2 regions of the Gallintestinimicrobium propionicum genome follow, and region 2 is predicted to be linked to the other one. Evidence: a T-box and tRNA genes for the amino acid it is inferred to sense, from the RefSeq annotation. Region 2 holds a T-box; the other holds one or more tRNA genes.
The links. The T-box of region 2 lies ahead of OCV62_RS07710 (valine--tRNA ligase). A T-box ahead of a tRNA ligase gene usually reads a tRNA of that ligase, here a tRNA-Val.
Positions count from the first base shown of each region.

Region 1: it encodes a tRNA-Val, which carries the amino acid that the T-box ahead of OCV62_RS07710 (valine--tRNA ligase) is inferred to sense. The anticodon was not compared.

Region 1 covers NZ_JAOQJY010000004.1:70,795-80,668, reverse strand. The annotation lists gene argS (arginine--tRNA ligase) at 1-1,725, shown strand, start outside; gene OCV62_RS04425 (hypothetical protein) at 1,875-2,135, opposite strand; gene OCV62_RS04420 (glycosyltransferase family protein) at 2,175-4,109, opposite strand; gene OCV62_RS04415 (S1 family peptidase) at 4,434-5,306, shown strand; gene OCV62_RS04410 (hypothetical protein) at 5,311-5,436, shown strand; gene OCV62_RS04405 (GNAT family N-acetyltransferase) at 5,509-6,120, shown strand; tRNA gene OCV62_RS04400 (tRNA-Val) at 6,401-6,473, shown strand; tRNA gene OCV62_RS04395 (tRNA-Met) at 6,485-6,558, shown strand; tRNA gene OCV62_RS04390 (tRNA-Val) at 6,797-6,869, shown strand; tRNA gene OCV62_RS04385 (tRNA-Met) at 6,882-6,955, shown strand; gene OCV62_RS04380 (NCS2 family permease) at 7,282-8,640, shown strand; gene OCV62_RS04375 (hypothetical protein) at 9,338-9,484, shown strand; gene OCV62_RS04370 (sensor histidine kinase) at 9,602-9,874, shown strand, end outside.
Region 2 covers NZ_JAOQJY010000008.1:45,133-55,006, forward strand. The annotation lists gene OCV62_RS07705 (hypothetical protein) at 1-135, opposite strand, end outside; gene OCV62_RS07710 (valine--tRNA ligase) at 433-3,096, opposite strand; T-box leader at 3,329-3,612, opposite strand; gene trkA (Trk system potassium transporter TrkA) at 3,776-5,134, shown strand; gene OCV62_RS07720 (TrkH family potassium uptake protein) at 5,144-6,583, shown strand; gene OCV62_RS07725 (ABC transporter ATP-binding protein) at 6,704-8,581, opposite strand; gene OCV62_RS07730 (ABC transporter ATP-binding protein) at 8,581-9,874, opposite strand, start outside.

The sequences.
Region 1 (9,874 bases), on a different contig from region 2:
TTTGAAGCTGCAGGTTATGAGGCACAGTTGGGACGCGTAACCGTGTCCAACCGTCCCGATCTGTGCGAATATCAGTGTAACGGCGCGATGGCGGGCGCAAAAAAATACCATAAAGCCCCGATCATGATCGCCAACGACGTAGCGGAAAAGCTGACGGACAGCGCAGTATTTTCTGAAGTATCTGCGGTTGCGCCCGGATTTTTGAACCTGAAAGTAAAGGACAGTTTTGTCTGTGAATATTTAAAGGAGATGGCTGCAGCGGAGAAGTTTGGCGTAGAGCCTCCCGAAAAGAAAAAAACCATCGTTGTCGATTACGGCGGTCCCAACGTTGCAAAGCCGCTCCACGTCGGTCATCTGCGCTCCGCAGTCATCGGCGAAAGCATCAAGCGGATCAACCGTTACAAAGGACATAGGGTTATCGGCGATGTCCATCTGGGCGACTGGGGACTGCAGATGGGTCTGATCATTACCGAGTTAAAAGCACGCAAGCCCGAGCTGCCTTATTTTGATGAAAGCTTTACCGGGGAATATCCGCAGGAGGCTCCCTTTACCGTATCTGAGCTGGAAGAAATCTATCCGACAGCGAGCGGCAAGTCCAAAGAAGATCCTGCGTATAAGGAGGCAGCGCTGGAAGCAACGCTGCGCCTGCAAAGCGGTGACCGTGGCTACCGCGCGCTGTGGAAGCATATTATTGCGGTATCTGTAGCCGATCTGAAAAAAAACTATAGCAACCTGGATGTGGAATTTGATCTCTGGAAGGGAGAATCCGATGCAGACCCGCTCATTCCGGGACTGGTAAGTCGTTTAAAAGAATCCGGCCTTGCGTATGAAAGCCAGGGCGCGCTGGTTGTAGATGTTAAAGAGGATACCGATACGAAGGAAATGCCGCCCTGCATCATCTTAAAATCCGATGGCGCGGCGCTGTATGCAACGACAGACCTTGCAACAATCGTGGACCGTATGGAGAATCTGCATGCGGATTCCCTGATCTATCTTGCGGACAAGCGTCAGGAGATGCACTTTGTACAGGTGTTCCGTGTAGCGAAAAAGGCGGGGCTGGTAACACCTGAAACAGAGTTAAAATATGTTGGTTTCGGCACGATGAACGGCAAGGACGGAAAGCCCTTCAAGACGAGAGAGGGCGGCGTTATGCGTCTGGAATACCTGATCCGCGATATTGACGAGGAAATGTACCGTAAGGTATCCGAAAGCCGTCATGATCTGTCTGAGGAAGAGGCAAGAAAGATCGCCAAAATCATCGGTCTTTCCGCAATCAAATACGGAGATCTGTCCAATCAGGCTTCTAAGGACTATATCTTCGATATTGATCGCTTCACTTCCTTCGAGGGAGACACGGGTCCGTATATTCTGTATACAATCGTGCGTATTAAATCGATCCTTGCCAAGTATCAGGAGCAGGGAAAGAGCCTGGAAAACCTGTGCCTGGAGGAGGCGCAGGGCGCTTCCGAAAAAGATCTGATGCGTCAGCTGTGCAGCTTCAATGCAATGATGGACAGTGCCTGTGAGGAAACTGCGCCCCATAAGATCTGCGCGTACATTTATGATCTGGCGAACGCGTTCAACAAGTTTTACCATGAGACAAAGATTCTGGCAGAAGAGGATCAGAAGAAGCAGGCAGGCTGGATTGCACTGCTGAAGCTGACCAAAGAAGTGCTGGAAACCTGCATCGATGTACTGGGCTTCTCCGCACCTGACAGAATGTAAAAATGAAATCCCGCGCCGCAGGCTTCTTAAGTCTGCGGCGGATTGCATAAGCAACATAATTTCACTCAGCCGCTTATGCGTCCTTGCAGAGTGGAATTATCGTATAGAAACGAAGTCTTTTATACGATAAAAAAAGCCGCAGCTGGTTTTTACCAGCTGCGGCTTTTATGTTGTTCGTTTAACCACGCGACAGCTTCCAGACAGCCCTCCTGGGTCAGGGGAAACTGTTTTGTTGTCTTTTGCTCGGCGGGCGTTTTGACAAAGCAGAAGGGCTCTGGCCAGATCGTGACGTCCATACAGTCCCCCTCTTCATTTTTTCCTTTGGAAAGCCGATATCGCATGCCGCAGTAGCTTCCGGTCTGTGCTTCCTTTTTGATATAGTTCACATGAATGATTTCCGGTGAGATCATAGTTTCCTCCAATGGCAGTGCTGCAGTTTTCTGCAGAGCTTAGAAAAACAGCGGGATACCGACCAGTCCAAAGTAGCCGACGGATAAAATTCCGGCGATACTAAGCAGTGTGCGGTAGATTTTTTTCTGGAACAGCTCCGGGACGGTGCTTGCAAGGTATCCGGCGATCAGAATACATGGCAGCAGATAGCGTCCCTGAGCCATGGATTCGATCAGCCAGGAGTTTACAATGGATGCAGCAAGCTCACCCACCATCAGCAGCGTGCAGATAACAAAACGGATTTTGCCCTGCAGATTGTCAGGTTGTCGGAACGTGGCGATTCCGATTCCTGCAAACAGTGTAAGATAGAGCAGCCCCATGCACCAGTAGTACCACGCGCCGGTATCGTGATCCTGTAAAAGTCCGCAAAAGCTCTTGTAGCTCATGGCAAACCAGTCCGGGTTTTCGGCAAAGACGTCAGAAAGCGTATAGCCGCGGCTGTACATATGCCAGGACGGGTTCAGCTCTTCGGTCGGGGTAGACGGATTTTTGTCGTAGTCGGCGTACTGGATGGCGACCGCTTCCTTGACCTGGGATTTTTCCGTACCGTAGTGCGCGATGTCAAAGCCAGCCCGGAATGCAAAGACGGCGAGAAAAACGCCCACAATAATCAGATAATTACGCCAGAGCACTTTTTTCTGTAAGGGGTCTTTCTGCCAGATCAGCCGCAGCAAAAGGACGAAGAAGGACAGCGCCAGAATCGCGAGATAGCACTGCTTTCCGAGGGCGATGTTGCCAAACAAAAGCCCTAAAAGAAGAAAAGCAGGAATATCTCTCCGGCATAATTTTTTCTTTTCTACGGTGCGATAAAGCAGACTCTGCGGGTTGCACAGCAGGCAGGTGATCGCGAAAGCGATGGTAAAATCCAGCGCATCTGCCGTCGTATAGGAAAAAATGTACCAGGACTGGACGCAGATTCCGAGTGCGACCATGAGCCAGTTTTTCTGACGGATATTCCGGACAAAATAAAAGGCGAGGGCAGCAAACAGCAAAAGGTTCGGAACGCGGTAGTAGGCAAGGCTGCAGAACATCGTTTTAAAAAGCAGGGCGATCTTTCCGGCAAGATAAAAGTACCAGGTGTAATTTTCCAGCTTGGTGTAACCGTAGCCGCTATAGGTCTGAGCAACAGCGGGATCCCGCATATCGGGCGGCAGAAAGTGCGTCATGCCGTAATCCAGACAGGCTTTGACGTCCCATTCGTCGGGATGCAGACCGAGGGCAGAAAACAAACCGATGATACAGACGACGAGCAGTGCACCTGCAATCACCGCCGTGCTGATGAGGGCAAACCAGTCAAAGTGCCCGGAGCTGTCCGGCAGGAACAACGTTTTCAGATAAGAAGCGATACCATTGCGGAAAAATAAAAGCACACAGAGCAGCAGCGCGATGGACAGGGCAAGGAAAAAGCGCTGGCGCACATATAAAACGTGGAGCTTTGCAGCCGCATTTTCGGCAGCCTCCCGGATACTGTCAGCAGAAAGCAAAAAGCTGCTGTCGGGATTTTGCGGTGTGAAAACGAGCTCTTCCCCGTTTAACTGCCAGGAGGCGTTGACGGGGAAAGCCTGGGCTTCCAGATCGGCGGCATTCATTGTGAAAAAAGCTTCTCCGTTTAGAAAAAAGCCGACGTGTGTGACGCGATAGGATTCCTGGGTATTCGTCGGGTCAAACCGAAATAAGGTAAGACTACGCAGATCGGGCAGACCGGAAAAGGTGACGATGTTACCGTCCCGGGTTCCATCAGTGGAGTTGTCCTGCGAAAGTTCGTCATTGTCGCTGTAAAAAAGCTGGGACAGGACGGATGTGTCATCGTTTCTCAGATAAAGATCCGCCGACCACGAAAAATGATCCGGCGCTTTCAAAACCCAGATAAACGACGCCAGGAATAAAATCAGGATCGGAAGATAAAGGAATAGATTTTTTCTGGATGTATGCATGAAATGTCCTCTTTCGTTATAAAATAAGCTATTTTCTAACAGTAAGTATAGCGGAATTAAAAAATTTTTCAACTTGAATAGCAATTTGTTGGTGGACTTCGACGAACAAAAATAAGCGATAGTTTAAGAAAGAACGCAGTGCCCGGAACAAATTCGCCGGGATGGGAACACAACAGAGCAAATTTTTCTTGACAGGCAGGGCAGCAGAGAGGACAATTGGGAAAAAGAAGTAGTTTGGTCAGATTTTGCAGGAGGGCAGAACCGGATGCCTGGTATACGATTGCCTTGGGCAAGACTCCTGCAGAATGGGGAGGGTTTCTTTTCATGATTCAGAAAACGAACGTCTGGAAAACAGCGGCGGGTTTGCTGCTTACAATTTCGATGATGATAAGCTCTGTACCGATGACGGCAGCAGCGGCAGAGCCTGCAGCGCAGGCGGAAAGTACAGAAACCTCTGACTACGGTGCGCCGGCATATGGGACGAAAGCGGCGAACCTGCATCGGCTCACCTCACAGGAGCAGGTACAGACGGTTTCCAAAGCGCTGCAGCCAGTCGCAGATGTGGTCGGCGTCATGACGAAATCTCATAACGTATCCGTGATCAATTACAGTGATGTAGATGAACTCGGACTGATCCGCCGGTCGGACGGAAGCGGCGTGGTGCTGGTGATGGACGGCAGCAGAATTTATATTGCGACAGCAGCGCATTGCTTAAAACATAACCATACAGAAGTGATTCTGCCGGACGGAACAAGATGCAGCGCTGCTGTGCTGTATCGCAGCACCGAGACAGACACAGGATTTCTGACGGTGGAATACAGCCAGCTGCCGGAGGAAGTGCTGGGCGGGATTACCCCGGCAGCCGGAACGGACGCGTCCGCGCTTGGAATGAAAACAGGCGACGCACTTGTTGCCGTGAGCTCTCTGGACAGCCCGAGTTCTGCCAGCTGTATCGGCGTTCTGGATCAGCTGTCCGTCATCTATCCGAACAATCCGGGTCAGAATGTGCTGCAGTTCTATTCGGAAACGAGTTACGGTTCAAGCGGCGGCGCGGTTTATACGCAGAATGGGATTTGGGTTGGGAGTATTTCCGGTGGTGATACCTACGGCACCTGCTGGGCAGTTCCCTATGGGGAGATTTTGACAGAATTTCAGAAGTGTCTGATTGAACTGGCAGCGCAGAGCGCTGGCTCGTGATATAATGAGCGCAAGTGAGCGGGAACAGGCGAAGCTTGCTCATCGCGAACGGCGAATGCCGATCATGAACGAAGTTCATGATATAAAGATGCAGCAGAAGCACAGACAGGAGGAAAAGATTGAAAAATAAAATTTTTCAATCGCGAGATTTGTGTCTGCGCACTTGACACAAACTCGACATGCGCAAAAAATGTGTACAGAAATGAGGAAAGCTATGACAGCAGATCTGTATTATGAGACAGCAAGGAAGCTGGTGTTAAAGGACAAAAGAGAGGTTTTTGTGCGGCAGCTGAATGCTGGAGATGCAGAAGCCATGCTGGTTTACTTACAGAAAACAGCACAGGAGACCCATTTTCTGATGCGTCTTCCGGAGGAAGCGGTTTATACGCTGGAGAACGAGCGAAAAATTCTGCAGAATACGAGAGAATCAAAGCAGACATTTATGCTGGGGGCACTGACTCAGGATGGAAGTGTTGTTGGAAATGTGGGTATATTTCCCATCGGGGAACGGTTTAAGGTGCGCCATCGGGCGAGCCTTGGAATTGCAGTAGTTCAGGAATACTGGAATACCGGTCTGGGAACGGTGCTCATAAACGGCGCGATTGATCTGGCGCGCAAGGCTGGCTATGAACAGCTGGAGCTTGGCGTATTTTCGGACAACAGCAGTGCACTCCATTTATATCAGAAGCTGGGATTTCAGGAGGTCGGCAGAATGCCCAATGCCTTCAAGCTCCCGGACGGAAGCTATGCGGATGAAATTATGATGGTGCTGCCCTTCGTAGCTTCCCATGCACAGATTCTCATGCGAGCATGAAATCTGTACCCGGGAAGCTACGAGTGAACTGCTGAAAAGTTACAGTTCACCCGCGCCATTCGCAAAAACGCCTCTGCGAGGCTTTCCGCTGCTACGCAGCTCCTTTTGCTCATAGAATGGCGCTCCCTTCGTAGCTTCCCATGCACAGATTCTCATGCAAGCATGGAATCTGTACCCGGGAAGCTGCGTGTGAACTGTAAAAAAATAAAATTACCCATTGACTTTTTCAGAAACCTTTGATATTATAATCAAGCAGTCGCGAAGAGCGACAAACAATTATGGGGTCTTAGCTCAGCTGGGAGAGCATCTGCCTTACAAGCAGAGGGTCATAGGTTCGAGCCCTATAGGCCCCATATATATTTGTGGCGAGATAGCTCAGTTGGCTAGAGCATGCGGTTCATACCCGCAGTGTCGAGGGTTCGAATCCCCCTCTCGCTATGGTAGAACGCTTCGGAAAAATCCGGAGCGTTTTGTTTTACCAGTTCACAAGCAAAAGGAGCTGCGCCAATGACGCGGTGAACGTTCGGGGAATCACGTGGGCGAACGGATGCGGTGAACTGAGCCGTGCCATAAAAAGCAGCAGAATAAAAACTTGAAAATAACTGTTGACAAATTCTGCATTGTTTTGTATACTAACAAAGTCGGTTGCAGGTGATGCACCTGCAGCAGAAATTATGGGGTCTTAGCTCAGCTGGGAGAGCATCTGCCTTACAAGCAGAGGGTCATAGGTTCGAGCCCTATAGGCCCCATATCTATTTTATGGCGAGATAGCTCAGTTGGCTAGAGCATGCGGTTCATACCCGCAGTGTCGAGGGTTCGAATCCCCCTCTCGCTATGATTGGAACGCTTCGGAGAAATCCGGAGCGTTTTTGTTTTACCAGTTTACTCGCAGCTTTCTGGTTACAGATTCCATGCTTGCATGAGAATCTGTAACCAGAAAGCTGAAAAGAGAGCGCCAATTCATGAGCAAAAGGAGCTGCGTTGTAGCGCAGCGAAAAGCATCGAAGATGCGCTTTTGCGAATGGCGCGAGGAAACTATGTGGATCACGTGATAATGCAGCTTTCGGTAAAATTTAAAAAAAAATGAAAAAGGGAAAGCCAAATCCGGAAAACTGTGTTACACTGGACTTGTTTGTTATCAGTATGAGGAGGAGATAAACGATGGAAAACTTTTTTAAACTGAAAGAACACGGCACCGACGTGAAGACAGAAGTCATCGCCGGTCTCACAACTTTCATGACCATGGCGTATATCCTTGCGGTTAACCCGAGCATCCTCGGCGCAACCGGAATGGATACAGGTGCTATTTTTACAGCAACTGCGCTGGCATCTGCAATCGGCTCTTTCTGTATGGCACTGTTTGCTAACCTGCCCTTCGTACTTTCCGCTGGTATGGGTCTGAATGCTTACTTCGCCTATACGGTTGTCCTGGGCATGGGTTACAGCTGGGAAGTTGCTCTGACTGCAGTATTTGTTGAGGGTATTATCTTTATTATCCTGTCCCTGACAAATGTGCGTGAAGCAATCTTTAATGCGATTCCTGCGAGCCTGAAGGTTGCAGTATCTGTTGGTATTGGTCTGTTCATCACCTTTATTGGTCTGCAGAATGCACATATCGTAGTGGATGGTTCCACACTGGTAGGTCTGTTCTCCTTTAATGGCTCTGTAAAAGCAGGCACCTTCCAGTCCGAAGGCATTACCGTGGTACTGGCACTGATTGGTCTGCTGATCACAGCCTTCCTGGTGATCAAGAACGTAAAGGGCAACATCCTGCTGGGTATCCTGATCACATGGGTACTGGGTATTATCTGTCAGCTGACAGGCTTGTATGTTCCGAATGCAGAAGCTGGTTTCTACAGCCTGATCCCCAGCGGCATCATTTCCGCACCTGCATCTGTTGCACCGACCCTGTTCAAGATGGATTTCTCTGCAATTGCATCTCTGAACTTTGTTGTTGTAGTATTTGCATTCCTGTTTGTTGATATCTTCGACACACTGGGAACTCTGATCGGATGTGCGACAAAGGCAAACATGCTGGACAAAGAAGGCAAGCTGCCTGGCATCAAGGGTGCTCTGATGGCTGACGCTGTAGGTACAACCGTTGGTGCATGCCTGGGTACCTCTACCATCACTACTTTCGTAGAGTCTTCTTCCGGTATTGCAGAAGGCGGCAGAACAGGTCTGACCTCTATTGTTTCCGGATTACTGTTCATCCTGGCACTGTTCTTCTCTCCGATCTTCCTTGCAATTCCTTCCTTTGCAACTGCTCCTGCACTGATCGTTGTTGGTTTCTTCATGATGCAGTCTGTAGCGAAGATCAACTGGAGCGATATGCTGGAAGCAATTCCTGCATTCATCTGCATTTTTGCAATGCCCTTCATGTATTCTATTTCTGAAGGTATTTCGTTCGGCGTTATTTCCTTCGTTGTACTGAATGCAGTAGCTGGTAAGGCAAAAAAGATTACCCCTCTGATGTGGGTACTGGCAGTGCTGTTTATTTTGAAATACATTTTCCTGTAAGATACGGGATTCTTTACTGAAAATCTGAAGCATAATTCATACTGAGAACAACTTCGAAATGATTTGAAAAAGGCGGCGAATAAGAGAAAACCTCTATCCTGCAGCTGCAACAATAGAATGCACGCTCCGCGAACATTCTATTGTCATGAATAAAAAAGCCGTGTGTTTTGGCAGGCATCGAAAGATGCTGTGCCGGACACACGGCTTTTTTGTCGTATAGGAAACTTCGTTTCCATACGACAAAAAAACTCCGCGAGGATGCGCACTCGGCGCAAGGGTAGATGGTTGCCGAGGCAACCGCGCCTCGGCGCGAGAATGTGCCAAGGCACATTCTTTTTTATGTGACTGTCGATGGAATAACAAAAGGAGGGCCGGCAGGTGTGCTCCTGCCGGCTGGTATGAAAAAGAAGTATTTCAGAAAAAGTTTTTCTTTATCTATGCTCTTATCATACAAGTCAGATGTGACAGGAGTCTGACCGAAAGATGAAAACTTTGTGAACGGTTTATGTACAGAAAAATAATCGGGGAACTGATTGTTCAGAAGCCGCTAAGAAAGCCTGCAGAAAGCTAAGCAGATGTTAAGGGTGTGTCGAATCTATGGAAGAAAAAAAGCTGGTTTGGTATGATGCTTTTTGAAATCCCGGACACGCAAAAAAGCGTTACGGAGAGAATATGCAGAAAGCGGGGTAAAGAAAAAATGAGTCAGATTTTTGGTGCGATTATGCTTGTGGTAATGGGAATTCTGGGCGGACTTCCCACCCTGTACCTGTGCGTGAGCCTGGTTGTGGTGCTGGCACAGAAAATATACGGAAAGGTTGTTCATGGAAAATCCTTATACGCTTAAAAAATTGCAAAAAGCAGTCCCGCCGCAGATAGAGACAGTCCGCCGGCGGGATTTTTTTCCCCATTTTGCAGAAAGATATGGTAAGATACAGAAGAGAAAGGCATTCGGAGAACACTGATGCAGAGAAAGAATATGATAGAACGAAAACAGAACCCGGAACAAAAAGGGCGGACGATCCTAAGAAACATCCTGATCACGGTGGGCATTATGGGCGCTGCGACGATTGTATGTCTGGCACTGCAGCATTTTTCAGAGGCGGATACGCATGTGCCGCTGCTGTTCGTGCTTGCGGTCGTGATTGTGGCGCGGTTCACGGAAGGATATGTTTATGGGATTCTGTCAGCGATGGCTGCGGTGGTTTTGGTCAATTATGTGTTCACCTACCCGTAC
Region 2 (9,874 bases):
TTTTTCCTGCTCTTTGACCATGTCTATCAGAATATCCGTAAAGTCTGTCATATTGTGGTTTATAATCACATCCTCCGCCTCATCGATTTCAAGGCTGGGATGGAACTTTTTCAATTCTTCTTCAAAGTTGATCATGCGCATCCTCCCGCTTATCTGCTCTTATCCTCATGGATTCAATACCATTATAATACGCAGGGCACACAAAAAAATCAATCTAATTTTTCCGGAAATTCAGGAAAGCACTTCGCATTTTCGCGTTTTTCCGTCAGAAACTGCGGACATGCTGCAATCCCGACCGGTTTACAGGAATGCAGCGTTGCATGAACAAAAACAGAGCGGCTCTGCTTTTGTTACAAAACCGCCCTGCACTTTCCTATTAATAAAAAACTTAATAAGAAAACCATATTTCGCTGAAAGCATGCATCTTCCCGCTTACTTGCGCAGCTGACCTAACCGTTCTTTTACCTGTTCCATCATCTGCGTGTATTTTTCCAGCTTGCCGCGCTCTTCTGCGATCTTGCTTTCCGGTGCCTTGCTCATGAAACGCTCGTTGTGCAGCATGCCATTTACTCTGGAAAGCTCGCCCTCGAGGCGCTTCTCTTCTTTTTCCAGACGCTCGATCTCTTTTGCAAGATCAACCAGCTCTGCAAATGGAATGTAAAGCGTTGCGTTCGGGATCACAACGGATACCGCGTCCTCTGCGATGCCTGTCTTGTCCGCCTGGCAGGTCACATCGGATGCGCTCGCCAGGGATGCAAAGAACAGCTTGCCCTCCTCAAAGGTATTTTGCAGCTCTTTCTGGTCGCTTACCACATAAACATGGGCTTTTCTGGAAGGCAGAACGTTCATGCTGGTACGGACGTTGCGGACGCCGCGGACAGCTTCCTTGAGGATTTCAATCTCCTGCTCTTCTTTCTCGAAGTGTCTCTCTTGCTGATAAACCGGCCAGGAGGAAATCATGATGGATTCCTCTTCGGACTGCAGGGTGCAGAAGATTTCTTCAGTAATAAAAGGCATATACGGATGCAGAAGTTTTAAAGCGTCGATCAGGACAGTTTTTAACGTCCACAGTGCAGCGTTCTGGCTGTCGGCATCGTCCGTCGCATACAGACGGGGTTTTACCATCTCAATATACCAGTCGCAGAATTCATCCCAGATAAAGTCATAAACCTTCTGTACGGCAACACCCAGCTCGAAGTTTTCCATGTTGTCGGTCACTTCTTTTACGACGTTATTCAGACGGGAGAGAATCCACTTATCGGCAGGCTCCAGATACGCAGACGCATCCGCAGGAACTTCCTTGCCTTCCATATTCATCAGGATGAAACGGGATGCGTTCCATACCTTGTTTGCAAAGTTTCTGTTCGCTTCTACACGCTCCATGTAGAAACGCATGTCGTTGCCGGGCGCATTGCCGGTGATCAGCGTCAGGCGCAGTGCGTCCGCACCGTATTTGTCGATGATTTCCAGCGGATCGATACCGTTTCCGAGGGATTTGCTCATCTTGCGTCCCTGAGAGTCTCTTACAAGTCCGTGGAACAGTACTGTTTTAAACGGCTTTTCGCCCATCTGCTCATATCCGGAGAAAATCATACGGATAACCCAGAAGAAAATGATATCGTAACCAGTTACAAGCACATCAGTCGGATAGAAATATTCCAGCTCCTTCGTCTTTTCCGGCCAGCCGAGGGTGGAGAAGGGCCACAGTGCGGAAGAAAACCAGGTATCCAGCGTATCGGGATCCTGTGTAAAATGTGTGCCGCCGCACTTCGGACAAACAGTCGGCTCGGTGCGCGCTACCACGGTTTCGCCGCAGGAATCGCAGTAATAAGCCGGAATTCTGTGTCCCCACCACAGCTGTCTGGAAATACACCAGTCTTTGATGTTGTCCGTCCAGTTGAAGTAGGTCTTTTCCATGCGTTCCGGAATCAGACGGATTTCCTTCTCCTGAACTGCTTTTACTGCGGGCTTGATCAGCTCGTCCATCTTTACAAACCACTGCTTTTTGATCATAGGCTCGATGGTCGTACCGCAGCGGTCATGGGTGCCGACATTATGGCTGTAGTCTTCGATCCGGACTAACAGACCCATATCATCTAATTCCTTCACAATGGCTTTTCTCGCTTCATAGCGATCCATGCCTTCGAACTTACCGCCTTTTTCATTGATAGTTGCATCATCATTTAAGATATTAATCTGCTCCAGGTTATGACGTTTTCCTACCTCAAAGTCATTCGGGTCATGTGCCGGAGTGATCTTTACAACGCCGGTACCAAATTCCATATCTACATAGGAATCCGCAACGATCGGAATCTGACGGTTTACAATCGGCAGCAGAACCTTTCTGCCAACCAGATGCTGATAACGCTCGTCGGACGGGTTAACTGCAACCGCACTATCGCCCAGCATGGTTTCCGGACGGGTGGTCGCAAATTCCAGAAATTCTGTCGTGCTTACCTCTCCGTTTTCATCGATCAGCGGATATTTGATATGCCAGAAATGACCAGCCTGTTCTTCGTATACAACCTCTGCATCAGAAATAGAAGTTTTGCAGACAGGACACCAGTTGCCGATTCTGTTTCCTTTATAAATCCAGCCTTTTTCATGCATGCGGCAGAATACTTCTGTAACAGCCTGATTGCTGCCTTCGTCCATCGTGAAACGGAGTCTGTCCCAGTCACAGGAGGAGCCCAGCTTCTTTAACTGATTGATGATTCTCCCACCGTATTCCTCTTTCCATTCCCAGGCGCGCTTTAAAAATCCTTCTCTGCCGAGGTCACGCTTATCGATGCCTTCTTTTTTGAGGGTCTCGATAATTTTAACCTCTGTTGCAATGCTTGCATGGTCTGTTCCGGGCTGCCAGAGCGCATTATATCCCTGCATTCTCTTAAAACGGATCAGAATATCCTGCATGGTATTGTCCAGCGCGTGCCCCATATGCAGCTGTCCTGTGATATTCGGGGGCGGAATGACGATGGTAAACGGTTTCTTGCTCTCGTCTACTTCCGCATGAAAATATTTCTTATCCAGCCATTTCTGGTACAGACGATCCTCAATGCCATGGGGATCATAGGTTTTTGCCAGTTCCTTGCTCATTGTTTCCTCCATTTTCATTTTTGCCGCTATAGGGCTTTGGGACGCCGAGAGAAAAAATCAGAAATCCTGCGAATGAAAAAGAATGTGCCTTGGCACATTCTCGCGCCGAGGCGCGGTTGCTTCGGCAACCATCTACCCTTGCGCCGAGTGCGCATCCTCGCGGAGCTTTTTTTATCATATGGAAACGAAGTTTCCTATACGATAAAAAAACGCCCTTCGACAGAAAACTCTGTCAAAGGGCGTCTGAATCCAAACGCGGTACCACCTTTGTTTTCCGGAAAAACTGATCTGCTGCAGAGACTGCGCCGCCAGCTGTTTCGGAATCTTGTCGCGGTCATTCCTCTAGAACCGCTGTCCGATAACGGGGACTACCGTGAAAGCTTACCACGCAGCTGCGCATTCAGCTCTCCGATTCCAAAGCCACATTCCGTTCTCCTTTGCTCAGGTCTCCTTTCAGCGATCCGGGACCCTCTCTGTCAGCCGGGTAAACGTACTCTTCTTCTTCCTCATCTTTGTCCGTGTACTATGTACACTATAGGGAAGAATTAAATTTTTGTCAAGAATATTTTTTGCAATTGCAATAAATTTGCGTCGTGCTATAATGAGTGCTAGTGAGTGGGAGTAGTCCCTATCTGCTCCTTACACACGACGAATAACAAGTTCAAAAGATGAGGCTAACATGAAAATTATTATTATTGGCTGCGGCAAGGTCGGCCTGACACTGGCGGAACTGCTTTCCGCTGAAAAACACGATGTCGTACTGATAGATGAATCCTCCCAGAAGCTCTCCTCCATCCCGGAAGAGCTGGATGCTCTGCGCATTCTTGGAAACGGTGCCAGCGTCAATATCCAGCAGGAGGCAGGCGTTGAAGAAGCCGATCTGTTAATTGCAGTGACCGGTTCCGACGAATTAAACCTGCTCTGCTGCCTGATTGCCAAAAAGGCGGGCAACTGCCATACCATCGCCCGCGTCCGCAATCCGATTTATAATAAGGAAATCGGATTCATCAAGGAAAAGCTCGGCATCTCCATGATTATCAATCCAGAGCTGACCGCTGCAACGGAAATTTCCCGTCTGCTGCGTTTTCCCTCCGCGATCAAGATCGACACCTTTGCAAAAGGACGCGTGGAGCTGTTAAAATTCCGCATCAAACCGGAGTTTCACTTAAATAACATGCCGGTCAGCCAGATCGGCTCCCATACAAACAGCGATATTTTAATCTGCGCTGTAGAGCGCGGCGACTTGATCGCGATCCCGGATGGTAATTTTATCCTGCGGGACAACGATCTCTTGTCCATCATCGCTTCCCCGCAGAATGCCTCCACCTTTTTCAAGCACATCGGCTTTAAAACCGGTCAGGTCAAAAACGCGATGATCGTCGGCGGCGGAAAGCTCGGCTATTACACAGCAAACCTCCTGCAGACGATGAATATCAACGTCCGCATCGTGGAAAATAACCGCGACCGCTGCGAACAGCTGAGCGTGCTTTTACCTGATTCCACCATCATCTATGGAGACGGAACGGACAAGCAGCTGCTGTTGGAAGAAGGTCTTTCCGAAGCGGAATCCTTTTTGACCTTAACCGGTCTGGATGAGGAGAATATCCTGCTCTCTCTGTTCGCCAAGGCAAACTCCAACGCAAAACTCATCACAAAGGTGACAAAAATCGCCTTTACCGAGATTATCAACAACCTCGATATCGGCAGCGTCATTTATCCTAAGCATCTGACGGCAGACTATATTTTACAGTATGTCCGCGCGATGTCCAATTCCATCGGCAGTAACGTCGAGACGCTGTATCAAATTCTGGACGGACGCGCAGAGGCGCTGGAATTTGCCATCCATGATACCTCTGCCGTCACGGATATTCCGCTGGCAGAGCTGAAATTAAAGTCCAACCTGCTGATCGGCAGCATCAACCGAAAGGGTAAAACCTGGATTCCCCGTGGTCAGGATACGATCCAGGTCGGTGACACTGTCATCATCGTTACCACTCAGAAAGGTCTCGGCGATATCCTGGATATCCTGAGAAAATAGGTACGCCCGATGAACTATTCTATTATTTTTTATATTATCGGCTGGATTTTAAATCTGGAAGCGGCCTTTATGCTTCCCTCCTGTCTGGTAGCCCTGATCTATCAGGAAAACAGTGGTTGGTCACTCGTTGCTGCTGTCCTGTTATGCCTGCTGATCGGTCTTCCTTTGGTTATAAGGAAGCCGAAAAACCGTGTATTCTACCTGCGTGAGGGGTTTGCCACGACTGCACTTTGCTGGATCGTATTAAGCTGTGTCGGTGCACTTCCCTTTGTACTTTCCGGTTATATTCCCAATCCGGTCGATGCGCTGTTTGAAACCGTTTCCGGCTTTACAACAACCGGTGCAAGCATTCTGACAGACGTGGAAGCGCTTCCTCACTGTCTGCTGTTCTGGCGCAGCTTTACGCACTGGATCGGCGGTATGGGTGTTCTGGTCTTTTTGCTGACTCTGATTCCCCTCACAGGCGGCAGCCATATGAACCTGATGAAGGCAGAAAGCCCGGGTCCCTCCGTTACCCGTCTGGTTCCGAAGGTAAAATCCACTGCAAAAATTTTGTACATGATTTACATTGTCCTGACAATTATTGAGATTTTCCTCCTGCTGTTTGGCGGCATGCCGCTGTTTGATTCCATCACGCTCTCCCTCGGCACGGCGGGCACCGGCGGCTTCGGCATCAAAAACGACAGCATTGCAGGCTATTCCACCTATTGTCAGGTCATTATCACGATCTTTATGATCCTGTTCGGCATCAACTTTAACGCCTACTTTCTGATCCTGATCCGTAAATTCAGACAGGCATGGGAAAGTGAAGAAGTTCGTGCCTATCTGTTGATTATCGCTGCAGCAACGCTCGCGATCACCTTCAATGTACGCGGATATTTCAGCAGCTTTGCACAGGCATTCCAGCAGACGATTTTCCAGGTTGCTTCCATCATTACAACAACCGGCTATGCCACAACAAACTTTGACCTGTGGCCGGAGTTTTCCCGCACCATCCTCGTCCTGCTGATGTTTGTCGGTGCCTGTGCCGGAAGTACCGGCGGCGGCATTAAGGTTTCCCGCATCCTGATCCTACTGAAAACGGTAAAAAAAGAACTGATCCAGCTGCTGCATCCCAGGAGTGTACGCCGCATCCAGATTGACGGCAAGGCGATCGAGCACGAGGTTGTCCGCTCCACAAATGTTTACATGGGCGTCTACATTTTTATTTTTGCCTTTTCCATGCTGCTGATCGCGCTGAATAACTTCGATCTTATCACCAACTTTTCTGCAGTTGCTGCGACACTCAACAACATCGGTCCCGGTCTTTCCCTGGTGGGTCCGATCGGAAACTTTTCCATGTTTTCCGACTTTTCCAAGCTTGTCCTGATCTTCGACATGCTTGCCGGACGCCTGGAGCTGTTCCCGCTGCTGCTGTTATTCGTACCGAATACCTGGAAACGATTTTAAACCGCTTCCAGGCGAAATAAAATCAGATTATTCTGCGCACTCACAGCGAGTTTGCATTGCCGCGACGCAGACAAAAAAAGAACCAGGCTGCAGCCTGGTTCTTTTTTGTTTTAAAATCTTTTACGCCAGCTGTTTCTTGCCGGTATAAAGCTCGTAATATCTTCCCTTTTGTTCCAGCAGTTGATCGTGATCGCCGCGCTCGATGATTTCGCCGTTTTCCAATACCATGATCGCATTCGCGTTTCGAACAGTGGAAAGCCTGTGGGCGATGACAAGGGTTGTCCGTTCTGCCATCAGGCGATCCATACCATGCTCAATATGTCGCTCGGTTCTCGTATCGACAGAGGATGTTGCCTCATCCAGGATCAGGACAGGCGCCTTGGAAATTGCCGCACGGGCAATGTTTAACAGCTGTCTCTGTCCCTGGCTTAAGTTTGCGCCATCTCCCTCGATCATCGTATCATATCCGTTTTCCAGACGCATGATAAAGGAATGTGCGCTGGCCATTTTTGCCGCCTGCTCGACCTCTGCATCGGTCGCATCCAGCCTGCCATAGCGGATATTTTCCCGGATCGTTCCGGTAAACAGGTGCGTATCCTGCAGCACCATTGCGATATTACTGCGCAGGTTTTCTCGTCCAACCTTGCGGATATCCACGCCATCCATCAGGATTTCTCCGCTGTCGATCTCGTAAAACCGGTTGATCAGGTTCGTGATCGTCGTCTTGCCCGCGCCGGTACTGCCGACAAACGCGATCTTCTGTCCCGGTTTCGCATACAGGGAAATATGCTTCAAAATCGTATGACCAGGCACATAGCCAAACGTCACATCCTTTAACTCCACATGTCCTTTGCAGGGATTTAAAACAACCGCATCCGCTGCGTCTGCAGTTTCCGGCGCTTCATCCATCACCTGGAACACACGCTCTGCACCCGCAAGAGCGGAAAAGATTGTATTCATCTGCATGGACAGCTCATTGATCGGTCTGGAGAACTGTCTGGAATAGTTGACAAATACAGTCAGACCGCCAATATCAAAGCCCTGCAGCACGCATAATATACCACCGATCATCGCAGTCAGGGAATAGCTGACCTGGCTTAAGTTGCCCATGACCGGTCCCATGATTCCTCCAAAAAACTGAGCGAAAATCTGTTTTCCGCGAAGATCGTCGTTTAAGTATTCAAACTCTTCCTCCGCAACGTTTTCATGGCAGAACACCTTTACAACCTTCTGTCCCGTCATCGTTTCTTCGATATAACCGTTTAAAGTACCGATCGCTGCCTGCTGCGCCTGATAAAATTTCCGGCTCTTTCCTGCCACTGCTCCGCCTACTTTCATCATGAGCGGAACCATCACAACCGTCACAATTGTCAGCCACACGTTCGTGTAGAGCATCAGTCCGAGGGTTCCGACTACAGTGATCACGCTGGAAATGATCTGCAGCACGGTGTTGTTCAACATATCTCCGACCGCATCCAGGTCGTTCGTATAACGGCTCATCAGGTCGCCGTGGTTGTTCGTATCATAAAACCGAACCGGCAAATGCTGCATTTTCACAAATAAATCGTTTCGGATTTTTTCCAGTGCACCCTGGGAAACGCCGATCATAATCCGCTGCTGCAGATACTGTGCTGTGACACCGATGATATAAATTCCTGCCATGGTCAGAAGCGAATGCAGAAGCTTCTGCGCACTGCTGCCCTCCCCGGTCAATCCGTTGATGATCGGACGCAGCATATAGGAGCCTGCAAGGTTCGCAATCGTCCCGGCAATGACACAGAAAAAGACGAAAATCAGCCGTCCCTTATCTTCAGAAAGATATCCCATCAGACGCACAATCGCTTTTTTGGTATTCTGCGGCTTTTTGACTTTCATTTTTCCACCGCCAGGACCAGGTCTTGGACCTCCCGGGCCTCCGGGACCGCCGAATCCTTCAGGCCTCTTTGCGCTGCTCTTGCTGTATTTGGCAATCAGTCTTTTCTTTCTCTGCTCGTCCATTATGCGATCACCTCCTTTTTCATCTGGGAGTCGTAAATTTCCTGATAGGCTTTACAGGTTTCCAGAAGGGCTTCATGTTTGCCAAGCCCGACGATTTTTCCCCCGTCCATCACGATGATCTGATCCGCTTCCATCACGGAGCCGATCCGCTGTGCGATAATCAGCTTTGTTGTCTCCTTCAGCGTCGTGGAAAAAGCTTCCCGAATCCTTGCTTCTGTCGCTGTATCCACCGCACTCGTGGAGTCATCCAGAATCAATATTTTCGGACGTTTTAAAAGTGCCCGCGCGATACACAGTCTCTGCTTCTGACCGCCGGAAACGTTTACGCCGCCCTGACCAAGCTCCGTATCATATCCATCTGCCAGTTTTTGAATAAAGCCTTCCGCCTGTGCACTTTCTGCAGCTTCCCGAATCTGGTCTTTGTCAGCATTTTCATCGCCCCACTGCAGATTTTCTTCGATCGTACCGGAAAAGAGTACATTTTTCTGCAGCACCATACCAACGCCCTCCCGCAGATGATTCAGGGAATAATCCCGAACGTCGATGCCATCCACCAAAACCTTTCCCTCATCCACATCGTACAGACGCGGAATCATGGACACCAGCGTTGTTTTGCCGCAGCCCGTCGATCCGATGATACCGATCATCTGTCCCGGCTCGATCGTCAGATTGATCTGATCCAGCACTTTTTCTGCACTGTCTTTGTAATATCGGAAGGAAACATTCTGGAATTCGATCTTTCCGTTTTTTACAACTGCTTCCGGATATGCTGCATGATCGTCTGTCAGACTCACTTTTGTATCCATCACTTCGTTAATCCTGCGTCCGCTCGCAAATGCCCGGGAGCTCTGCAAAAATACCATAGCCAGCATCATCAGGGACATCAGCACCTGCACAATATAGGTTGTAAACGCCGTCAGATCACCGACCTGCATCTTTCCGCCCAGGATCTGATTGCCTCCAAGCCATACCACAACCAGCGTTGTCAGGTTCATAAACAGCATCATCAGCGGCATCTGTGCAACTGCGATCTTAAATGCATTTAAGCTGGATTCCTTTAGCTCTGCGTTCGACTTTTCAAAACGGGCACTTTCATAATCCTCACGGACGAAGGACTTGATGACCCGCACATTCGTCAGTACCTCCTGAATATTGGAGTTTAGAGCATCCAGCTTTTTCTGCATAAACTCAAATCTCGGATATGCAATGCGTAAAAGCAAAAGGATCACTACTGTCATAACCGGCAGAACGATCAGAAATACCGCCGCCAGCTCCCGATCCATCAAAAACGCC